DNA from 4 places in the Streptomyces sp. NPDC033136 genome. Region 2 is predicted to be linked to each of the others. Evidence: riboswitches for the same ligand, from Rfam matches in the RefSeq annotation. Region 2 holds a riboswitch; each other region holds the start of a gene.
What was found. A riboswitch is a leader RNA that binds a small molecule or an ion and turns the genes downstream of it on or off. The one in region 2 is predicted to bind cobalamin.
Positions count from the first base shown of each region.

Region 1 (4,667 bases), on a different contig from region 2:
GCGCGATGGCGAGGAGCAGGGAGTTGCGCATGCCGGTCGTGGCGACGCGCTCGCGCAGGGCTGCCCAGCGCTCCGGCCACGTCAGCTCCACGTCGTAGTGGTCGGGGTGCAGTACGCCCCTGGCCGTACGGGTCTTCTCCCAGGCCGGCAGCGGGCCGCTGCGCTCGGCGAGATCGGCGGAGGCCTCGTAGGCGGCGAGCATGATGCGCTCGGCGATGCGGGTGGACAGCGCCTTGGCCTCGGGCGAGTCGAAGGGCAGGCGCAGTGTGAAGAGGACGTCCTGGAGACCCATGGCTCCGAGGCCGACGGGACGCCACCTGGCGTTCGACCGGCCTGCCTGTTCGGTCGGGTAGAAGTTGATGTCCACGACCCGGTCGAGGAACGTCACGGCCGTACGGACCGTCTCGTCCAGCCGCTCCCAGTCGATGCCCCCGCCCGCCCGGTCGACGAACGCGCCGAGGTTGACCGATCCCAGGTTGCAGACCGCCGTCTCCCCGTCGTTGGTGACCTCGAGGATCTCCGTGCAGAGGTTGGAGGAGTGCACGACGTGGCCCGGCTCGGCCGTCTGGTTGGCGGTGCGGTTGGCAGCGTCCTTGAAGGTCATCCAGCCGTTGCCGGTCTGCGCGAGGGTGCGCATCATGCGGCCGTACAGCTCGCGGGCGGGCAGCGTCTTCTTCGCCAGGCCCTTCGCCTCGGCCGCCCGGTACGCGGCGTCGAACTCCTCGCCCCACAGGTCGACCAGCTCGGGCACGTCCGCGGGGGAGAACAGCGACCACTGCCCGTCGGCGTTCACGCGGCGCATGAACTCGTCCGGGATCCAGTGGGCCAGGTTCAGGTTGTGCGTACGGCGGGCGTCCTCGCCGGTGTTGTCGCGCAGTTCCAGGAACTCCTCGATGTCGGAGTGCCAGGTCTCCAGGTACACCGCGGCGGCGCCCTTGCGGCGGCCGCCCTGGTTCACGGCGGCGACCGAGGCGTCGAGGGTCTTCAGGAACGGGACGATGCCGTTGGAGTGGCCGTTGGTGCCGCGGATCAGCGAACCCCGGGCGCGGATGCGGGAGTAGGCGATGCCGATGCCGCCGGCGTGCTTCGACAGCCGGGCCACCTGGTGGTACCGGTCGTAGATGGAGTCCAGCTCGTCCTTGGGGGAGTCGAGGAGGTAGCAGGACGACATCTGGGGATGCCGGGTGCCGGAGTTGAAGAGGGTGGGGGAGGAGGGGAGGTAGTCGAGGCGGCTCATCAGCCCGTAGAGCGCGGCCACTTCGTCCAGCGCGCGGGTGGTGTCGTCCTCGGCGAGACCGGCGGCGACCCGCAGCATGAAGTGCTGCGGCGTCTCGATCACCTGGCGGGTGATCGGGTGCCGGAGCAGATAGCGGCTGTGGAGCGTGCGCAGGCCGAAGTAGCCGAAACGGTCGTCGGCGGCGGTGTCGATCAGGGCGTCGAGGCGGGCCGCGTGCAGCCGGACGAACTCGGCGGTGCGGTCGGCGATAAGGCCCTCGCGGTGGCCCACGGCGACCGACTCCGTGAAGGACGTTACGCCCTGGGAGGCGGCCTCCGCGCGGATGCCGATGGTCAGCAGCCGGGCGGCCAGCCGGGAGTAGGCGGGGTCCTCGGAGATGAGACCGGCGGCCGCCTCCGTCGCCAGCTCGCGCAACTCCGACGCGTCAGCCCGCGCGGACCGGCCGCGCAGCGCGGCGGCGGCGACCCGGCCCGGGTCGGCGTCGGGGAGGTCGGCGGTCAGCTCGGTCAGGGTCCGCAACAGGGCGGCACCGGGAGCGTCGTGCGCTTCTTCGGCGGCTGAGACCGGTTCCGCAGGCGCGATGGTCACGTGGGGCTCTCCCTCGCTCGGCACGGGGGCCTCGTCGAGGGCAGGGGGCAGCACGCGAGCGCACGCGGCGTCGCGTCCACCGGCCCATTCCACGAGGCCCGGACGTCAGGGCACACCGGCCGGACGGCCGGGCGCGCTGTCGGCAGGTCCTCGGACTGACTCCCATACATGCATGAACAGGCATGGGTATACCGTTGCGGGACAGTTCCGGATTCCCACCGGATTCCCCTGCGGCGACAGCGAGCATGAGCATACATCTTGTGCCGGGCAGAGAAAGCACCCCTAGATGTAGTGCCGAGATGGTTTCACAGTGTCAACTCGTAGGTGAGGAGAGTGATGTCGTCGAGCTCCGGAATCGGGTTCCAGTCGCGCTCCGGGACACGGACGAAGCCGAGACGTTCGTAGATGCGGTGGGCGGCGTGCATGGTTCGCTGCGTCGACAGGACGACGCGGACGCAGCCGCACGTCGCGCGGGCGCGGTCGACGCAGGCGCGGACGAGGGCCTCTCCGGCGCCGCGGCCGCGGGCCTCGTGGGCGACGGCGAGCATCCGTATCTCGGCCTCTCCGGGCAGGGCGATGTCGGCCATGGGACCGCCGGCGGGAACGAAGGTGACGCCACCGAGGAGGTGTTCGCCCCGGGTGGCCACCAGGACGTCCGCGGCGGCGGCCCGCTTGGCCACGTCCTTGAGTTCCCCGAGGTAACCGTCGCTCTCACCGAAGTCGAGGAGGTCGTCCTTCAGGTAGGCCTGGGCGGTGATCTCGCCGAGGGCGCCGTACTCGGTGGGCTTCACTCGCCGGATGAGAATGTCCATGGTCCGAGTCTGCGGGACGGGTATGACAACGGGCCGCCGGTTTCTCACCGACGGCCCGCTGTCACCTGCGACTCAGTGCGAGGTGCCCGCCGTCGCCGGCGGAAGCTCCACCTGAACCCCCGGGTCGCCCGCGTCCGCCGTGTAGTCCTCCGGCTTGGTCTCGTCGATGCCGTCGGGGGCCTTCAGGGCCTTGAGGACGAACGTCAGGACCACCGTCACCACCACGTTCAGGACGAACGCCGTGAGGCCGATATAGCCGATCTCGCCGATGCCGGGGATCTCCTTCGAGGAGCCGCCGAAGTGCTTCTGGGTCGGGGAGGCGACGCCGTACGCGGCGACCGTGCCGTAGAGCATGCCGACCGCCCAGCCCGCGAGCAGGGCCCAGCGGTGGAACCAGCGGGTGAACAGGCCGCCGACCAGCGCCGGGAAGGTCTGCAGGATCCAGATGCCGCCCAGGAGCTGGAAGTTGATGGCGACCGTCTTGTCCATCGTGAGGACGAAGGCCAGCGCGCCGACTTTCACCAGCAGGGACACCAGCTTGGAGACCTTGGTCTCCTGCGCGGGTGTGGCGTCGGGCTTGATGAAGTCCTTGTAGATGTTGCGGGTGAAGAGGTTCGCGGCCGCGATGGACATGATGGCCGCCGGGACCAGGGCCCCGATGCCGATCGCCGCGAAGGCCACGCCCGCGAACCAGTCGGGGAACATGTTCTCGAACAGCTGCGGGATCGCCAGCTGCCCGTTCTGCACCTTGACGCCGGCCGCGATCGCCATGAAGCCGAGCAGCGCGAGCAGGCCCAGCATCAGCGAGTAGAGCGGCAGGATCGTGGTGTTGCGGCGGATCACCTCACGGCTCTTCGAGGACAGCGTCGCCGTGATCGAGTGCGGGTACATGAAGAGCGCGAGCGCGGAGCCCAGCGCCAGCGTGGCGTAAGTCCACTGCCCCGCCTCCGCCGGCACCAGCGCACCGCGCGGCGCGCCTGTCGCCGGGTTGGTCTGGCTGTACGCTTCGCCCGCCTTGGCGAAGATCTCGTCGAAGCCGCCCAGCTTGATCGGGATGTAGATGATCGCCACCGCGATGACGATGTAGATCAGGGTGTCCTTCACGAACGCGATGAGCGCGGGCGCACGGAGACCGGACGAGTACGTGTACGCCGCCAGCACGCCGAAGGCGATCAGCAGCGGCAGGTCCTTGATGAACCAGTTGGTGTTCTCGCCGCCGCCGACGCCCATCACGTCCAGCACGGCCTGGATGCCGACCAGTTGGAGCGCGATGTACGGCATCGTCGCGAGGATGCCGGTGAGGGCCACGGCCAGGGAGAGGCCCTTGGAGCCGAAGCGGCCGCGCACGAAGTCGGAGGTCGTGACGTACCCGTGCTTGTGGGACACCGACCACAGACGGGGGAGGAAGGTGAAGATCAGCGGGTACACCAGGATCGTGTAGGGCACCGCGAAGAAGCCGGCCGCGCCCGCCGCGTAGATCGCCGCGGGGACGGCGACGAAGGTGTACGCCGTGTACAGGTCGCCGCCGAGCAGGAACCAGGTGACCCAGGTGCCGAACGAGCGGCCGCCCAGACCCCATTCGTCGAGGCTGTGCTCGTTCTCGGCCTTGCGCCAGCGCGCGGCCAGGAAGCCCATGACGGTGACGAGCAGGAAGAAGAAGATGAAGACGGCGAGCGCGACGCCGTTCACGCCGTCCTTCACTCCGACGCACCGCCCTTCGTGGCCGAGCGGGCGCGCTGGTCACGCTGCCACAGCTTGTAGGCGATCACCGTCAGGACGGTGGAGATCAGCACCCACGCCATCTGGTACCAGTAGAAGAACGGGATCCCGATGAAGGCCGGGTCCATCCTGGTGTACGAGCCGACCCACAGCATGGCCACGAAGGGCGCTATGAGGCAGAAGCCGATGACGACGCGCACAGGCGTCACCACCGGCCCTCTGCTGGCTTCCGGGGCTTGCGACATCAGGCGGCTCCGTCCCCTCGATGATCACCTCTGCGATGCGCAGGCAATCTAGGTCAGGGTGCGGCG
Region 1 covers NZ_JBVIPD010000013.1:85,338-90,004, reverse strand. The annotation lists gene ACZ5TL_RS23775 (ribonucleoside-diphosphate reductase subunit alpha) at 1-1,825, opposite strand, end outside; cobalamin riboswitch at 1,950-2,078, opposite strand; gene ACZ5TL_RS23770 (GNAT family N-acetyltransferase) at 2,131-2,637, opposite strand; gene mctP (monocarboxylate uptake permease MctP) at 2,710-4,338, opposite strand; gene ACZ5TL_RS23760 (DUF3311 domain-containing protein) at 4,335-4,601, opposite strand.
Region 1: it holds a riboswitch for cobalamin, as region 2 does, so the genes downstream of both, ACZ5TL_RS23775 (ribonucleoside-diphosphate reductase subunit alpha) here and ACZ5TL_RS12645 (cobalamin biosynthesis protein) in region 2, are expected to answer to the same signal.

Region 2 (4,667 bases):
CGAGGTCGGCGCCGTCCAGCAGCGCCGGCAGCTCCTCGCGGACGTCCACGCGGGTCGGATTGCCGATCCGGTACGAGGCACCCGAGGCGGCCCGGGCCGCCAGCAGGTCCGTGTCGGCGGTCGACAACAACAACACAGTGCTCATGCGGGTGCTCCCGGTGGAATGAAGGGCAGTCCTTGCGGCGCGCCGGACTCGATGAGCCGCCACAGCGCGTCCGTGTCCGCGTGCTGTTCGATCAGGTCGCCGAGCCGGTCGAGCTGCTCCTCGCGCAGCGCGGCGAACGAGGTGTCCGGTGCCGGGACGAAGCGGCGGCCCGCGGCGGCCGCCACCTCGCGCAGGAAGGCCCGCCGGAAGCCGTCCGACTCCAGCGAGCCGTGCCAGTGCGTGCCCCAGGTCTGGCCGACCCGGCAGCCGTCCAGGAAGGGGACTCCTCCGGTGACGTCGGCGACCCCGTGGTGGATCTCGTAACCCTCGACGCGCTCCCCGAGGGCCTCGCCTTCCGGCCGGGTGAGGGTCTTCTCGCGGGCGAACCGCACCCGCACGGGCAGGATCCCGAGCCCGTCGACGTGCCCGCGCCGGCTCTCGACGTCGTCCTCGATGTGCTCGCCGAGGAGCTGGAAGCCGCCGCAGACGCCGAGGACGGGCCGCTGCTCGGCGGACCTGCGGACCAGGGCCTGGGCAAGACCCCGTTCGCGCAGCCACTCCAGGGCGCGGACCGTCCCGCGGGTGCCGGGCACGATGACGAGGTCGGCGTCGGCCAGCTCCTCGGGCCGGTCCACGAACCGCACCACGACCCCCGGCTCGGCGGCCAGGGCGTCCACGTCGGTGAAGTTGGACATGAGCGGCACGGCACACACCGCGACCCGCAGCACGTCCTCGCCGACGGGCGGGGCGACGACGGACTCCCGCACCGCCCCCCGCAGGGAGACCCCCATCCCGTCCTCCTCGTCGATCCCGAGCCCGTGCCGGAAGGGCAGAACGCCGTACGTACGCCGCCCGGTGAGCCCCTGCAGCATGTCCAGGCCCGGCTCCAGCAGGGAGACGTCCCCGCGGAACTTGTTGACGAGGAACCCGGCGACGCAGCTCTGGTCCTCCGGCGACAGCAGCGCGACGGTCCCGAAGAACGAGGCGAAGACACCGCCCCGGTCGATGTCGCCGACGACGAGCACGGGGAGCCCGGCGCCCCGGGCGATACCCATGTTGACGATGTCCGTCCGCCGCAGATTGATCTCGGCGGGAGAACCGGCCCCCTCACAGATCACCGCGTCATACGTGCCCCGCAACTGCTCCAGACAGTCCAGCACCGTCCCGAGCAGCTTCTGCTGCCGTCCTCCGTGGTAGCCCCGCGCGCTGAGTTCACCGACGGGCTTGCCCAGCAGCACGACCTGGCTGCTCTGCTCGCCACCGGGCTTGAGCAGCACGGGATTCATCAGCGCGGTCGGCTCGACCCGGCAGGCCTGGGCCTGCATGGCCTGCGCCCGTCCGATCTCGGCGCCCTCCCTCGTCACGAACGAGTTCAGGGACATGTTCTGCGCCTTGAAGGGCGCGACCTTGACGCCCTGCCGCACCAGCCAACGGCAGATCCCGGCCGTCACGACGCTCTTGCCGGCGTCGGAGGTGGTGCCGGCGACGAGAAGCCCACCGCTCATGTCATGTCCCCCTCTTCAGCAGCCGCGCTCCGGCGCACACGCCGAGCGCCAGCCAGGTGACGCGCCGCGAGAGCCGCACGGCCCGCGCGACGTCGTGCGTGCCGACGGCACGCCCCCCGGTGTTCAGCACGGGCCGGTGCTCCGCCCGCCCGCCGTACGAGAGCGTCCCGCCCAGCCGTACCCCGAGCGCCCCGGCGAAAGAGGCCTCCACGGGCCCGGCGTTGGGACTCGGATGCTTCGCCGCGTCCGCCCGCCAGGCGCGTACGGCCCCGCGCGGATCCGGCCCGGCCAGCGCCGCGAGTACGGCGGTCAGCCGCGCCCCCGGCCATCCGGCGAGGTCGTCCAGCCGCGCCGAGGCCCACCCGTAGCGCCGGTACCGGGCCGACTTGTGCCCGACCATGGCGTCCAGGGTGTTGACGGCCCGGAAGCCGAGCAGCCCGGGCACCCCGCCGACGGCTCCCCACACCAGCGCCCCCACCACCGCGTCGGAGGTGTTCTCGGCGACGGACTCGACCACGGCCCGGGCGATCCCGTCGGCGTCGAGGGCCTGCGGGTCCCGCCCGCACAGATGGGGCAGCCGCGCCCGGGCCGCCTCGACGTCCCCGGTCTCCAGGGCGCGCCCGATGGCCCGCGCCTCCCGGGCGAGTGAAGTCCCCCCGACGACCGCCCAGGTGGCGGCACCGGTCAGGACGACGGAGGCGACGGGGGAGGTCCGCACGGCACGCGCGGCGACGGACCCGACGGCGACGGTCCCTCCCGTACACACGGCGGTGTGCAGGGCGCCCCACCCGCGGTGGTCCCGCCACAACACCCGTTCCACGGCAGCAGCGGCCCGCCCGAACACGGCGACCGGATGCCCCCGGCGAGGATCGCCGAGCAGCAGGTCACCGATCAGACCGGCGGCGGCGCCGTACGCGAAGACGCGACCGGCACCCATGGGCTCAGCCGGCCGAAAGGGCGGGCAGGGGTGGGGTGCTGAACCTTGATCGGCAGCCGCGCATGGCGATATGTGTCCTCACTCAGGGTGTCCGCGCCCTGGTTCGACTAGACCGGCGGTGAGAGTTCCTGGCTCCCGGGGATTGCTACCCCGGTGACAGTGGCGGGACCGCGCCGGACTCGCACCGGCTTCCTCTCCTGCCGCCGTACTGGCCCCGGCAGTCCACCACGGCCGCGAACCGCCGTCAACTTGCCGTTGACCTGCGAGGGGAGAGTGTGGAGAACCCCACATCGCCCCCCGGGCACACACGACGACCGGGCGGCACAGGACCAAAGTCCTGTGCCGCCCGGTCGGATGCGTCGCGCGGTCGGGCCGTCAGGCCACGATCAGGTAGATCCCGTACACCACGGCAGCCGCGCACGCCGCGAAGCACGCGTACGCGCCGGTGACCGCGAGGCCCGCGGAGCCGCCCTGGGCCACCGCCCGCTCGCGGCGGGACAGGCCGGTGATGCCGAGGGTGAACAGGCCCACGAGGGCCACGGTGACCACGAGGCTGACGCCGAAGACGGAGCCGAGGGACGCCCAGTCGATCTTCATATCGGAGACTCTTCCTTGTTACCGGTGGGCGGGGTCAGACCGTGGTGGTCGGCGAGGGCGTCCGCTCGGAGGCGGCCTGGGCCGGGAACGACGCCGGGTCCTCCGTCGCCGTGCCGGTCGGCGGCGGCGTCACCGCGGCCATCGCCGTGGTCACCACACCGGCGGGCTCCGTCTCGTCGGTGTCGTTGACGTTGGTGTGGTCGACGACCTCACGCCGGGACAGCATCCAGATCGCCGCGCTGGAGGCGACGAGGAAGACGGCCACCGCCGCGGTGCCCCAGTCGCCGAAACCGGTGACGTACTCGGCGATCGCGGCCACCAGCGCGGCCGCCGGCAGCGTCAGACCCCACGCGACGAACATCCGCGTCGCGGTCGACCAGCGGACGACACCGCCCTTGCGGCCGAGCCCCGCGCCCATCACCGAGCCGGACACGGAGTGGGTGGTGGACAGGGAGAAGCCGAGGTGGGAGGAGGCCAGGATGACCGTGGCCGCGCTGGTCTGGGCGGCGAAGCCCTGCTGCGGCTGGAGGTCGGTCAGGCCCTTGCCCATGGTGCGGATGATGCGCCAGCCACCCAGGTAGGTGCCGAGCGCGATCGCGATGCCCGCGGAGAGGATGACCCACATGGGCGGGTCGGAGTCGGGTGCGACGGCGCCGCCGGCGACCAGGGCGAGGGTGATGACACCCATCGTCTTCTGCGCGTCGTTGGTGCCGTGCGCCAGGGAGACCAGGCCCGCGGAGGCGATCTGGCCGGACCGGTAGCCCTTCCTGGACGCCTCGCCGTCGGCCTTCTTGCCGAGGGAGTACGTCAGCCGGGTGGCCAGCATCGCCGCGAGGCCCGCGACCAGCGGAGCTGCGATCGCCGGGATCAGGACCTTGGTGACGAGCACGTCGCCGTGCACCGCGCCGATGCCCGCCGAGGCGACCGTGGCGCCGATCAGACCGCCCATGAGGGCGTGCGAGGAGCTGGACGGCAGACCGACCAGCCAGGTCAGCAGGTTCCAGAGGATCGCTCCGACCAGGGCGGCGAAGATGACCTCGGGACGGATGCCGGCTTCGTCGACGAGCCCCTTGGAGATCGTGTTGGCGACCTCCACGGACAGGAAGGCGCCGACCAGGTTGAGGACGGCGGACATGGCGACGGCGGCCTTGGGCCTCATGGCACCCGTGGAAATGGTCGTGGCCATCGCGTTCGCGGTGTCGTGGAAACCGTTCGTGAAATCGAACGCGAGTGCGGTTACCACCACAATCGCGAGGATCAGCGAGAAGCTTTCCATTTACCCAGGCAATCGTTCGAGGTCATTGGCTGGACGAACGTAGGTAACCCGAGTGAACGGAAGGTGAACTGGGAGGGGCGCAGGGGTGTCCACATCGGAGGGTTGCCGTTCCACCGTGCTGTCAGGCTCCCCGCGCCCCCGCGATCAAGGCGCCTCCGGCGAACCACTTCAGCCGATCGAGTGACCCGTTGAAGACGTTCCGGTCGC
Region 2 covers NZ_JBVIPD010000005.1:452,054-456,720, forward strand. The annotation lists gene cobN (cobaltochelatase subunit CobN) at 1-145, opposite strand, end outside; gene ACZ5TL_RS12640 (cobyric acid synthase) at 142-1,650, opposite strand; gene ACZ5TL_RS12645 (cobalamin biosynthesis protein) at 1,652-2,587, opposite strand; cobalamin riboswitch at 2,691-2,829, opposite strand; gene ACZ5TL_RS12650 (hypothetical protein) at 2,963-3,184, opposite strand; gene ACZ5TL_RS12655 (inorganic phosphate transporter) at 3,219-4,460, opposite strand.

Region 3 (4,667 bases), on a different contig from region 2:
GCAGGTCGAGCTGGTGGTGGATGTCGAGGTGGTTGGTCGGCTCGTCCAGGAGGAGTTCGCGGGGTTCCTGGGCCAGCGCGCGGGCGATCTGCACCCGCTGGCGTTCGCCGCCCGAGAGGGTGTGCCAGGGCTGGCCGGCCCGGCCGGCGAGGCCCGTGCGCGCCAGGGCGGCGCGTACCGCCCGCGCGTCGTCAGCCGAGGCGGGTGTCCAGGCGCGGCGGTGCGGCACGCGGCCCAGCCGTACGACGTCCTCGACCGTCAGCTCGACCTGTGTGTCCGACTGCTGCTCCACCATGGCGAGGCGGCGGGCGACCGTACGGCGGGGCAGGCCGTCCAGCGGCGTGCCGTCGAGCGTGACGACTCCGGTGGTCGGCGTGAGCAGCCCGGCCAGCAGTCGCAGCAGTGTGGACTTGCCGGAGCCGTTGGGGCCGAGGACACCGACCGTGGAGCCGGTCTCCGGCGCGAGGACGACGTCGTCGAGGATCAGGCGTCCGTCGGCACGGCGGCCTACCCGGTCGGCCCGCAGCCCGGCCCCGCTCACCGCCGTCGCCGCCCCGCTCGCCGCCGCCCCTGCCCCCTTCACCGCACCCTCCGCGTCCGGTAGAGCACCACCACGAACGCCGGCACCCCGATCAGCGACGTCACCACCCCCACCGGAACCTCCTGCGGGTCCAGCACCGTACGGGCCAGCGTGTCCACCCACACCAGGAACACCGCCCCGGCCAGGGCCGTGACCGGCAGCAGCCGGGCGTGCCCGGGGCCGGCCAGGGCCCGGGCGGCATGCGGCAGGACCAGCCCGACGAAGCCGATCGCCCCGGCCGAACTGACCAGCGCCGCCGTGAGCAGGGCCGTGACGCACAGCAGCACCAGCCGGGTGCGGGCCACGGACACCCCGAGCGCGGCCGCCGCGTCCTGCCCGAAAGCGAAGGCGTCGAGGGTACGGGCGTACGCCAGGCACACGACCAGCGTCACGGCCAGGACGGCCAGGCACAGCCAGACGTCGGTCCAGCCCGCGCCGCCGAGCGAGCCGAGGAGCCAGAAGAGCACGCCCCGGGTCGTCTCGGCGTCGGCGGCGGTCATCACGACGAAGGAGGTGAGCGCGGAGAACAGCTGCATGGCGGCGACGCCCGCGAGGACGACCCGGTCGGTGGTGCCGCCGAGGGTGTGGCTGAGCAGCAGCACCAGCGCGAAGGAGACCAGGGCGCCGAGGAACGCGCCCGCGGACACCGGGAGGGCGCCGCCTCCCACGCCGAGCACGACGACCAGGACCGCGCCGGTGGAGGCGCCCGAGGACACCCCGAGCACGAACGGATCGGCGAGCGGGTTGCGCAGCAGCGACTGCATCACCGCCCCGCACACGGCGAGTCCGGCCCCGCACACGGCCGCGAGCAGGGTGCGGGGCAGCCGCAGCTGCCAGACGATCCCGTCCCGGATCGGCGTCAGCTCCGAGCTGCCGAGGCCGAGGTGGGCGGCCACGACGGACCACACGTCGGCGACGCTGATGTCGGCGGGCCCGATGGTGAGGGACACGGCGAGGGAGACGACGAGCGCGAGGGCCCCGGCAGCGCCCAGCGCGAGCCCGGACCCACGGCGGGTCCGGATCCCGGACGCCGGGGCCGTGACCTCCGGCAGGTCCCGGTCGGTCACTTGGCCGGCCCGAACCGGCGCAGCCCGGCGGCGACCTGCTCCACGCCCTCGACCGTGCGGATGGTCGGGTTCATGGCCTGCCCGCTGAGCAGCACGTACCGCTTGTGCCGGACGGCGTCCATGGTCCTGGTGACCGGGTTGGACTCCAGGAAGGCGATCTTCCGCGCGGCCGACTCGGCGGTCTGTGACTTCCTGGTCAGGTCGCCGATGACGAGGACGTCGGGGTCACGGTCGGCGACCGTCTCCCAGTTGATCTGCGGCCACTCCTCGTGCGTGTCGTCGAAGGCGTTCTTCGCGCCGAGGGCCCGGGTGATGATGCCCGGCGCTCCGCAACAGCCCGCCATGTAGGGCGACTCGGAGTTGGCGAACCAGTACAGGAGGGTGACGTCGTGGGCGTCGATGCCGGAGGTGGCCTTCGTCATGCGCTGCCGGAGGGACGCCACGAGTTCCTCGCCGCGTTCCCTCACCCCGAACACGGCCGCGAGATCCCGTACCTCGCCGTACACGGTGTCGATGCCCAGGGCTCTGTCGCGTGCTCCGTCGCCGCCCCCCGAGTTGTCCTTGCCGGCGCAGTCGGACGGGGAGACGTACGTGGGGACGCCGAGCTTCTCGAACTGCTCGCGGGTGGCGACGCCGCCCTTGCCGAGGGTGGAGACGAAGGAGGCGGCGACGAAGTCGGGGCCGGCGTCCAGGACCCGTTCGAAGGACGGGTTGTTCTCGGCGATGCGCGGCACCTTCGCCTCGGCCTTCTCCAGCCCCTTCATCACCGGGTCGGTCCAGGTGGCGGTACCCGCGAGGCGGTCGGCGAGGCCGAGGGAGAGCAGGATCTCGGTGGTGCCCTGGTTGAGGGAGACGGCGTGCCGCGGCGCGGCCTCGACGCGGACCTCGTGGCCGCAGTTGCCGAGGGTGACGGCGGCTTTCGCGGGGGCGGGCTTCGCGTCGCCGCAGGCGGTCAGGAGCAGGGAGCCGACCGCGAGCAGCACGGCGGCACGGGCGGGTCGGGCGAGGGACACGGGAACCAGTCCTCAGTCGTCGAGGGCTCGATCGCGGAGCCCGGTCGTACGGTGCTCCCCCGCCGCGTGCGGCCGCGGGGGCCGCCAGCAGGTCTTCGGACTCGGGTTCATCCGGATCGGAGCGCCTTCCCGGACCTCCGCGAGGGAGTCCAGTGGCCGAGGCCCCGCCCGTCCCCCTCACCGCTGCGCGTCAGTTCCGGATTCGCACCGGATTCCCTGACCCACGTACATGGGTTCGACTGGCCTCGGCAAGCTATCACGGGGGCACCGGGGGAATGACCGCGCACCTCGCGTCGTTGTGCGCACAGCAGGTCGTCCACGACGTCCGAGGAGGCAGCCTGTGTACGGCGACGAGGCAACGATCCGCAGGATTCTCGCCGGACTCGGCGACACCTGGGCCGTGGTGGGCCTGTCGTCGAACCAGCGGCGCGCGGCGTACGGGGTCGCCGCCGTCCTCCAGCGCTTCGGCAAGCGCGTCGTGCCGGTGCATCCGAAGGCCGAGACGGTGCACGGCGAGCAGGGGTACGCGAGCCTGGCGGACATCCCCTTCGAGGTGGACGTCGTGGACGTGTTCGTGAACAGCGACCTCGCCGGAGCGGTCGCCGACGAGGCGGTCGCGAAGGGCGCCAGGGCCGTGTGGTTCCAGCTCGGTGTCGTCGACGAGGCGGCGTACGAGCGGACCCGCGCCGCGGGCCTGGACATGGTGATGGACCGCTGCCCAGCGATCGAGATCCCCCTGCTCGGGCAGTGATCCCCCTGCTCGGGCGTGACCTCGACGGCTGCTCATCCGCGGTGGCCGGCGATCCACCACTGGGCCCGGGCGTTGGCGTCCCGGCCCGGGGAGATGGGGCGGGGCATCGAGGACGGGCCGTCGCGGAGGCGCCCGCCCACTGAGACCGGCCTCCATGACGAGCCGCATGACCCGTGCCTTGCCGCTCCCGGGCTCCGGCGAGCAGTACCTCGGGGCGGCCGCGCGGTACTGACTCAGTCGTGCGGGGGCCGGTCGCTGAGGCGGTGGTCGGCCACGTTCAGCGCCTCGTCCACCAGCCGGCGCAGATGGCCGTCGCGGAGTGAGTAGACCACCCGGCGGCCCTCCTTGCGCGTGTCCACCAGGCCCGCGAGGCGCAGTCGCGCCAGGTGCTGGCTGACGGCCGGCCGCGCCGCCCCGCACGCCTGGGTGAGCGTCGTGACGTCGGCTTCCGACCCTGTCAGTGCGTGCAGCAGGGCGAGCCGCGTCCGGTCCCCGAGCAGGGCGAGCAGTTCGGCGGCGAGCGCGAACTGCTCCTCGCCGGGACTGCGCGGATGCGCATCGTGCGCAGATGACAGGTGCATGCGTGCGCTCATACGCACATAATGGCCCCGTGGGCGTGTGCACGTCCACTCACACGCGCACCGGAAGGGGACCCACGTGAGCGACCGGCACGAGCATTCCCACCCTCATGACCACGGACACCGGCACGACCGGGGCCACGGGCACGAGGACGGGCACGGGCACGGCGGGGGCCACGGGCACGACGACGGGCACGGGCACGACGGGGGCCACGGGCACGGCCTGCTCCACCGGATGGCCCACGTCCTCACCCCGCACTCCCACGAGACGGCCGGCAAGGTCGACTCCACCCTGGAGTCGTCGGCCCGCGGGATGCGGGCGCTCTGGGTCTCGCTCGCGGTGCTCGGCGTGACGGCCCTGGCCCAGGCGGTGGTGGTGGCCCTCTCCGGCTCGGTGGCGCTGCTCGGGGACACGGTCCACAACGCGGCGGACGCGCTGACCGCCGTACCGCTCGGCATCGCCTTCGTTCTGGGGCGGCGCGCGGCCACCCGCCGCTTCACCTACGGCTACGGGCGGGCCGAGGACCTGGCGGGCCTGGTGATCGTGCTGACCATCGCCGCGTCGGCGGCCTTCGCGGGCTGGGCGGCTCTGGACCGGCTGCTGGATCCGCGGCCCGTCGAGCACGTCCCGGCCGTCGCCGTGGCCGCCCTCGTCGGTTTCGCGGGCAACGAGTGGGT
Region 3 covers NZ_JBVIPD010000010.1:27,989-32,655, reverse strand. The annotation lists gene ACZ5TL_RS19970 (ABC transporter ATP-binding protein) at 1-583, opposite strand, end outside; gene ACZ5TL_RS19965 (FecCD family ABC transporter permease) at 580-1,632, opposite strand; gene ACZ5TL_RS19960 (ABC transporter substrate-binding protein) at 1,644-2,660, opposite strand; cobalamin riboswitch at 2,730-2,919, opposite strand; gene ACZ5TL_RS19955 (CoA-binding protein) at 3,001-3,411, shown strand; gene ACZ5TL_RS19950 (ArsR/SmtB family transcription factor) at 3,645-4,004, opposite strand; gene ACZ5TL_RS19945 (cation diffusion facilitator family transporter) at 4,069-4,667, shown strand, end outside.
Region 3: it holds a riboswitch for cobalamin, as region 2 does, so the genes downstream of both, ACZ5TL_RS19960 (ABC transporter substrate-binding protein) here and ACZ5TL_RS12645 (cobalamin biosynthesis protein) in region 2, are expected to answer to the same signal.

Region 4 (4,667 bases), on a different contig from region 2:
CCCGGCCGGGTCCGCGTCCGGGAGCGGGGCGGGGTGCGGCTGCTGCTGCGCAACCGCCGCTTCCTGGCCCTGTGCTGCGCGTACGGCACGTACCTGCTCGCCTACAACCAGCTGTATCTGGCCCTGCCGGACGAGGTGCAGCGCGCGGCGGGCTCTCAGGCCCCGCTGTCCTGGCTGTTCGCCCTGTCCTCGGTGCTCGTGGTGGGCACGCAGCTGCCGGTGACCCGCTGGGCGGGTGACCGGCTCGATCTGCGCCGCTCCATGGCCGCCGGGCTGCTGCTGATCGCGTCCGGTTTCGCGGTGGTGGCCGCCGCGCGCCCCGCCGGCTGGACGGGTGCCGCCGGGCTGGTACCGGCCGCGGGCTTCGTGATCTTGCTCACCGTGGGGCAGATGCTGGTGGTGCCGGCCGCTCGCGCATGGGTGCCCGACCTCGCCGAGGAGGGCCGGCTCGGCCTCTACATGGGCGCGCTGTCCTCCGTCTCCGGTCTGATCGTCCTCGCGGGCAGCGCGGCCACCGGCTCCCTGCTCGACCTGGGCCTTCCGACGGCCGTGCCGTGGCTGGTCCTCTCGGCCGTACCGGCCCTGGCGGTGGCCCTGCTGCCGCGCCGGGAGGGGGCGACGGCCACGGTGTCCTGAGCCGCCACCGAGGACACCGGCCCGGCAACCACGCGCGCGGGAGCGTCACTTGAGAGGGCGGCCTCTCCGCTCCGGGAATTCCGGGACCGTACCGGCCGGGGACACCGCTGCGGAGATCGGTGGTCACGCGGCGCCAGTATCCTGGGTCGGCTGCGGCACCCCCGCCAATCCCCGTGCGGATGCGGGAAGTTCGGTCTGCGGCTACGACCTTCCCACAAGCATGATGCGAGGACGAGTGCTGCTAGCGGGCCGCTACCGGCTGGATGTTGAGATCGGGCGCGGTGGAATGGGAGAGGTCTGGCGTGCGTACGACGAGACGCTCGCCAGAGCGGTGGCCGTCAAGCTGCTGCTCCCCCAGGACACCGACGCCACGGCGGCCTCCCGGTTCCGTCTGGAGGCCCAGACCGCCGGGCGCCTCAACCATCCCAACGTCGTCGGTGTCCTGGACTTCGGCGAGTTCGACAACCGGCTGTATCTGGTGATGGAGCTGGTGGAGGGCGACAGTCTCGCCGGGGTGCTGTCCGCCTCCGGGGCGCTCGCCGCCGAGCGGGTGGCCGAGCTCGCCGCACAGGCCGCCGCCGGGCTCGCCGCCGCGCACGCGCAGGGCATCGTGCACCGGGACGTCAAGCCCGCGAACCTGCTGCTGGACGCGGGCGGCACCCTGAAGATCGGCGACTTCGGCATCGCGCGCTTCCTCGACGACCCGGGGGCCGCGCTCACCGCCACCGGACAGATCGTCGGCACCGGTCTCTACCTCGCGCCCGAACGGGCCCTGGGCAAGCCCGCGGGTCCCGCCTCCGACATGTACTCCCTGGGCTGCGTGCTCTACCAGCTCCTCAGCGGCCGGCCGCCGTTCGAGGCGGACACCGCCGTCGCGCTCCTGCACCAGCATCTCGACTCGGCCCCCGTGCCGCCGCGCGAGCTCGGAGTCACCGGTCTCCCGCCGGCGTTCGAGAACTACCTCCTGGGCCTGCTGGCGAAGCAGCCCGAAGATCGGCCCACGGCCCAGCGGTCCGCCGAGTGGTTCGCCGCGGGCCTCTGGCGGGGACTGCCGGAGCCGCTGCCGGAGGCCTCACCGCCCCTCCGGCCGGAGACCAGGCCCTCGGCCACCGCGTCCGTGCGGGGCTCAGAGACCGGCAGCCCGACCACGTACGCGCTGCCGGCGACCACGGGACACCGCAGCGCGGCCCGGGCGGCCCAGGCCGGGCGTTCGGGCCGTGCCGGGCGGCGGGGCGGCCCGGGCAACCGCTCGCTCGTGGCCGTGACGGCCGCCGCGGCTGCGCTCTTCCTCGCCGCGATGCTCATCGGCATGCGCGTGTTCTCTCCGGACAGCACCGCGACGGAGGGCACGGAGCCCGACGCCTCCCCCACCGCGAGCAGTCCCGCCGCCACCCCCTCCTCCGACTCCGGCTCGCCGCTCACCTCCGACCCGGCGCCCGCCGCCACGCCGGCCACCGGAACAGTGACGGATGTCACCCCGACCCCCGCACCGGCCGATGCACCGGCTTCCGGCGCGCCGACGCCGAGCGCCACGGCCCCGACGGAGGAAGCGGGCGGCGGCGGGCCGGAGCAGACGGACGAGCCGCAGCCTGAGAAGCCGCGCCAGGACTGGGGGGACGGCGAGGAAGACGACGGGGACGACGACGGCGAGGACTGACGTGATCGGGTCCGCGGGCGGCCCGGGCCGCCCGCTCCCTGCCGCGTGGATCCGCTGAGGAACCGCCGGGGATGCGCCGGTGTGCGAGCGGACGCCCCCTCGCGCGCCCCCGTGGGCGGCTTGTCATCGTCCTTACCCCGGCCTTATTGTCACCAGGCCTTGGTGAACGGGAAATCCGGTGTGATGCCGGTGCGGCCCTCGCCACTGTGAATCGGGAAGTCCGGCTCCGGCCCTCGCGGGCAGCCACTGGGTCCTAGTGACCCGGGAAGGCGGAGTTCGGGCGGTGGTACCCGTCAGCCAGGAGACCGGCCAAGGCGCGTCAACCATCCACGAGGTGCTGGAGAGGGTCTGCTGAGCCATGCACATTGCCGAGGGTTTCCTTCCTCCGGCGCACGCGGTCGCCTGGGGCGTCGCGTCGGCGCCGTTCGTCGTCCACGGGGTCCGGTCGCTCACCCGTGAGGTCAGGGAGCACCCCGAGAGCACACTGCTCCTCGGTGCCTCCGGCGCCTTCACGTTCGTCCTGTCCGCCCTGAAACTGCCGTCGGTCACGGGCAGTTGCTCCCACCCCACCGGCACGGGCCTGGGCGCCATCCTGTTCCGCCCGCCCATCATGGCGGTGCTCGGCACCATCACCCTGCTCTTCCAGGCACTGCTGCTCGCGCACGGCGGCCTGACCACGCTCGGCGCCAACGTCTTCTCCATGGCGATCGCCGGGCCCTGGGCGGGATACGCCGTCTACAGGCTGCTACGGCGGTCCGGTGCGCCGCTGATGGTGGCCGTGTTCTCCGGCGCGTTCGTCGCCGACCTGTCCACCTACTGCGTCACCAGCGTGCAGCTGGCGCTCGCGTTCCCCGACCCGGGCAGCGGATTCCTGGGCGCACTCGGCAAGTTCGGCTCCATCTTCGCCGTCACCCAGGTTCCGCTCGCGGTGAGCGAGGGGCTGCTGACGGTGCTCGTGATGCGGCTGCTGGTGCAGTCCAGCAAGGGCGAACTGACCCGGCTGGGCGTACTGCTCACCACGAAGCGGTCCCGGACCGAGACCGAGGCGGTGGCCCGATGAGCAGGAACACGAAGATCAACCTGGTGCTGCTGCTCGTCGTGGCCGCGCTGGCCGCGCTGCCGCTCGCGCTCGGTCTCGGCGACCACAAGGAGGAGCCGTTCACGGGCGCCGACGGCGAGGCGGAGACCGCGATCACCGAGATCGAGCCGGACTACGAGCCGTGGTTCTCACCGCTGTACGAGCCGCCGTCCGGTGAGATCGAGTCGGCCTTGTTCTCCCTCCAGGCGGCCCTCGGCGCCGGCGTCCTCGCCTACTACTTCGGCCTGCACCGGGGACGGCGGCAGGGCGAGCAGCGGGCGCTGGAGCGGGCGGTCGGGAGTGTGCCCTCCGAGGCCGCCGGCAAGTCCGCCGCCGAGCGGGACTGAGCCCGGGTGCTGCCGATCGACGCGGCGGCGCACAGCAGTCGCTGGCGCCGCCGTCATCCTGTGGACAAGGCCGTGCTCGGGCTCGGGCTGACCGTGCTGGCGATCTCCCTGCCGCCCTGGCCGGGCGCCGCGCTGGTGCTCCTGACGGCCCTGGTGGTGCTGCTGGGACCGGCGGGCGTGCCCGGGCGGCGGCTGTGGCGGGCCTACCGGGTGCCACTGGGCTTCTGCGTGACCGGCGCGGTCACGCTGCTCGTCCAGGTCGGCGGGCCGGGCGGCTTCGTCTCCCTTGCCGCGGACGGGCCCGTCCGGGCCGGGGAGTTGCTGCTGCGGACCTCGGCGGCCTCCCTGGGCGTGCTGCTGTTCGCCTTCACCACGCCCATGTCCGACCTGCTGCCCCGCCTGGTGCGGGCCGGCATCCCCGCGCCGGTGGTCGACGTCGCGCTGGTGACGTACCGGATGAGCTTCCTGCTGCTGGACTCGGTGCGCCGCATCCGGGAAGCCCAGGCCGCCCGGCTCGGCCACACCGGCCGGGCCGCCGAGTGGCGTTCCCTGGCCGGGCTGGGCGCCACCGCGTTCGTCCGGGCCTTCGACCGGGCGGCCCGCCTCCAGGCCGGTCTCGCCGGGCGCGGCTACGACGGCACCCTGCGGGTCCTGGTGCCCGAGGCCCGGGTCTCCGTCCGCTTCACGGCGGCCAGTTGCACGCTGCTCGCGACGCTGGCCGTCCTCACCTTCGTACTGGAAAGGCCGCTGACATGAGCGAGCCCGCCCTCGTCGCCCTGCGGGGCGCGTCCTTCGCCTACGAGGACGGCCCGGCCGTGCTCAGCGGCCTCGACTTCGAGATCCGCGAGGGGCGCGCACTCGCGCTGCTCGGCCGCAACGGCAGCGGCAAGACCACGCTGATGCGGCTGCTCAGCGGCGGGCTGAAACCGCACGCGGGCCGGTTGACGGT
Region 4 covers NZ_JBVIPD010000003.1:407,934-412,600, forward strand. The annotation lists gene ACZ5TL_RS07555 (MDR family MFS transporter) at 1-636, shown strand, start outside; gene ACZ5TL_RS07560 (serine/threonine-protein kinase) at 857-2,293, shown strand; cobalamin riboswitch at 2,437-2,621, shown strand; gene ACZ5TL_RS07565 (energy-coupling factor ABC transporter permease) at 2,652-3,353, shown strand; gene ACZ5TL_RS07570 (energy-coupling factor ABC transporter substrate-binding protein) at 3,350-3,718, shown strand; gene cbiQ (cobalt ECF transporter T component CbiQ) at 3,725-4,474, shown strand; gene ACZ5TL_RS07580 (energy-coupling factor ABC transporter ATP-binding protein) at 4,471-4,667, shown strand, end outside.
Region 4: it holds a riboswitch for cobalamin, as region 2 does, so the genes downstream of both, ACZ5TL_RS07565 (energy-coupling factor ABC transporter permease) here and ACZ5TL_RS12645 (cobalamin biosynthesis protein) in region 2, are expected to answer to the same signal.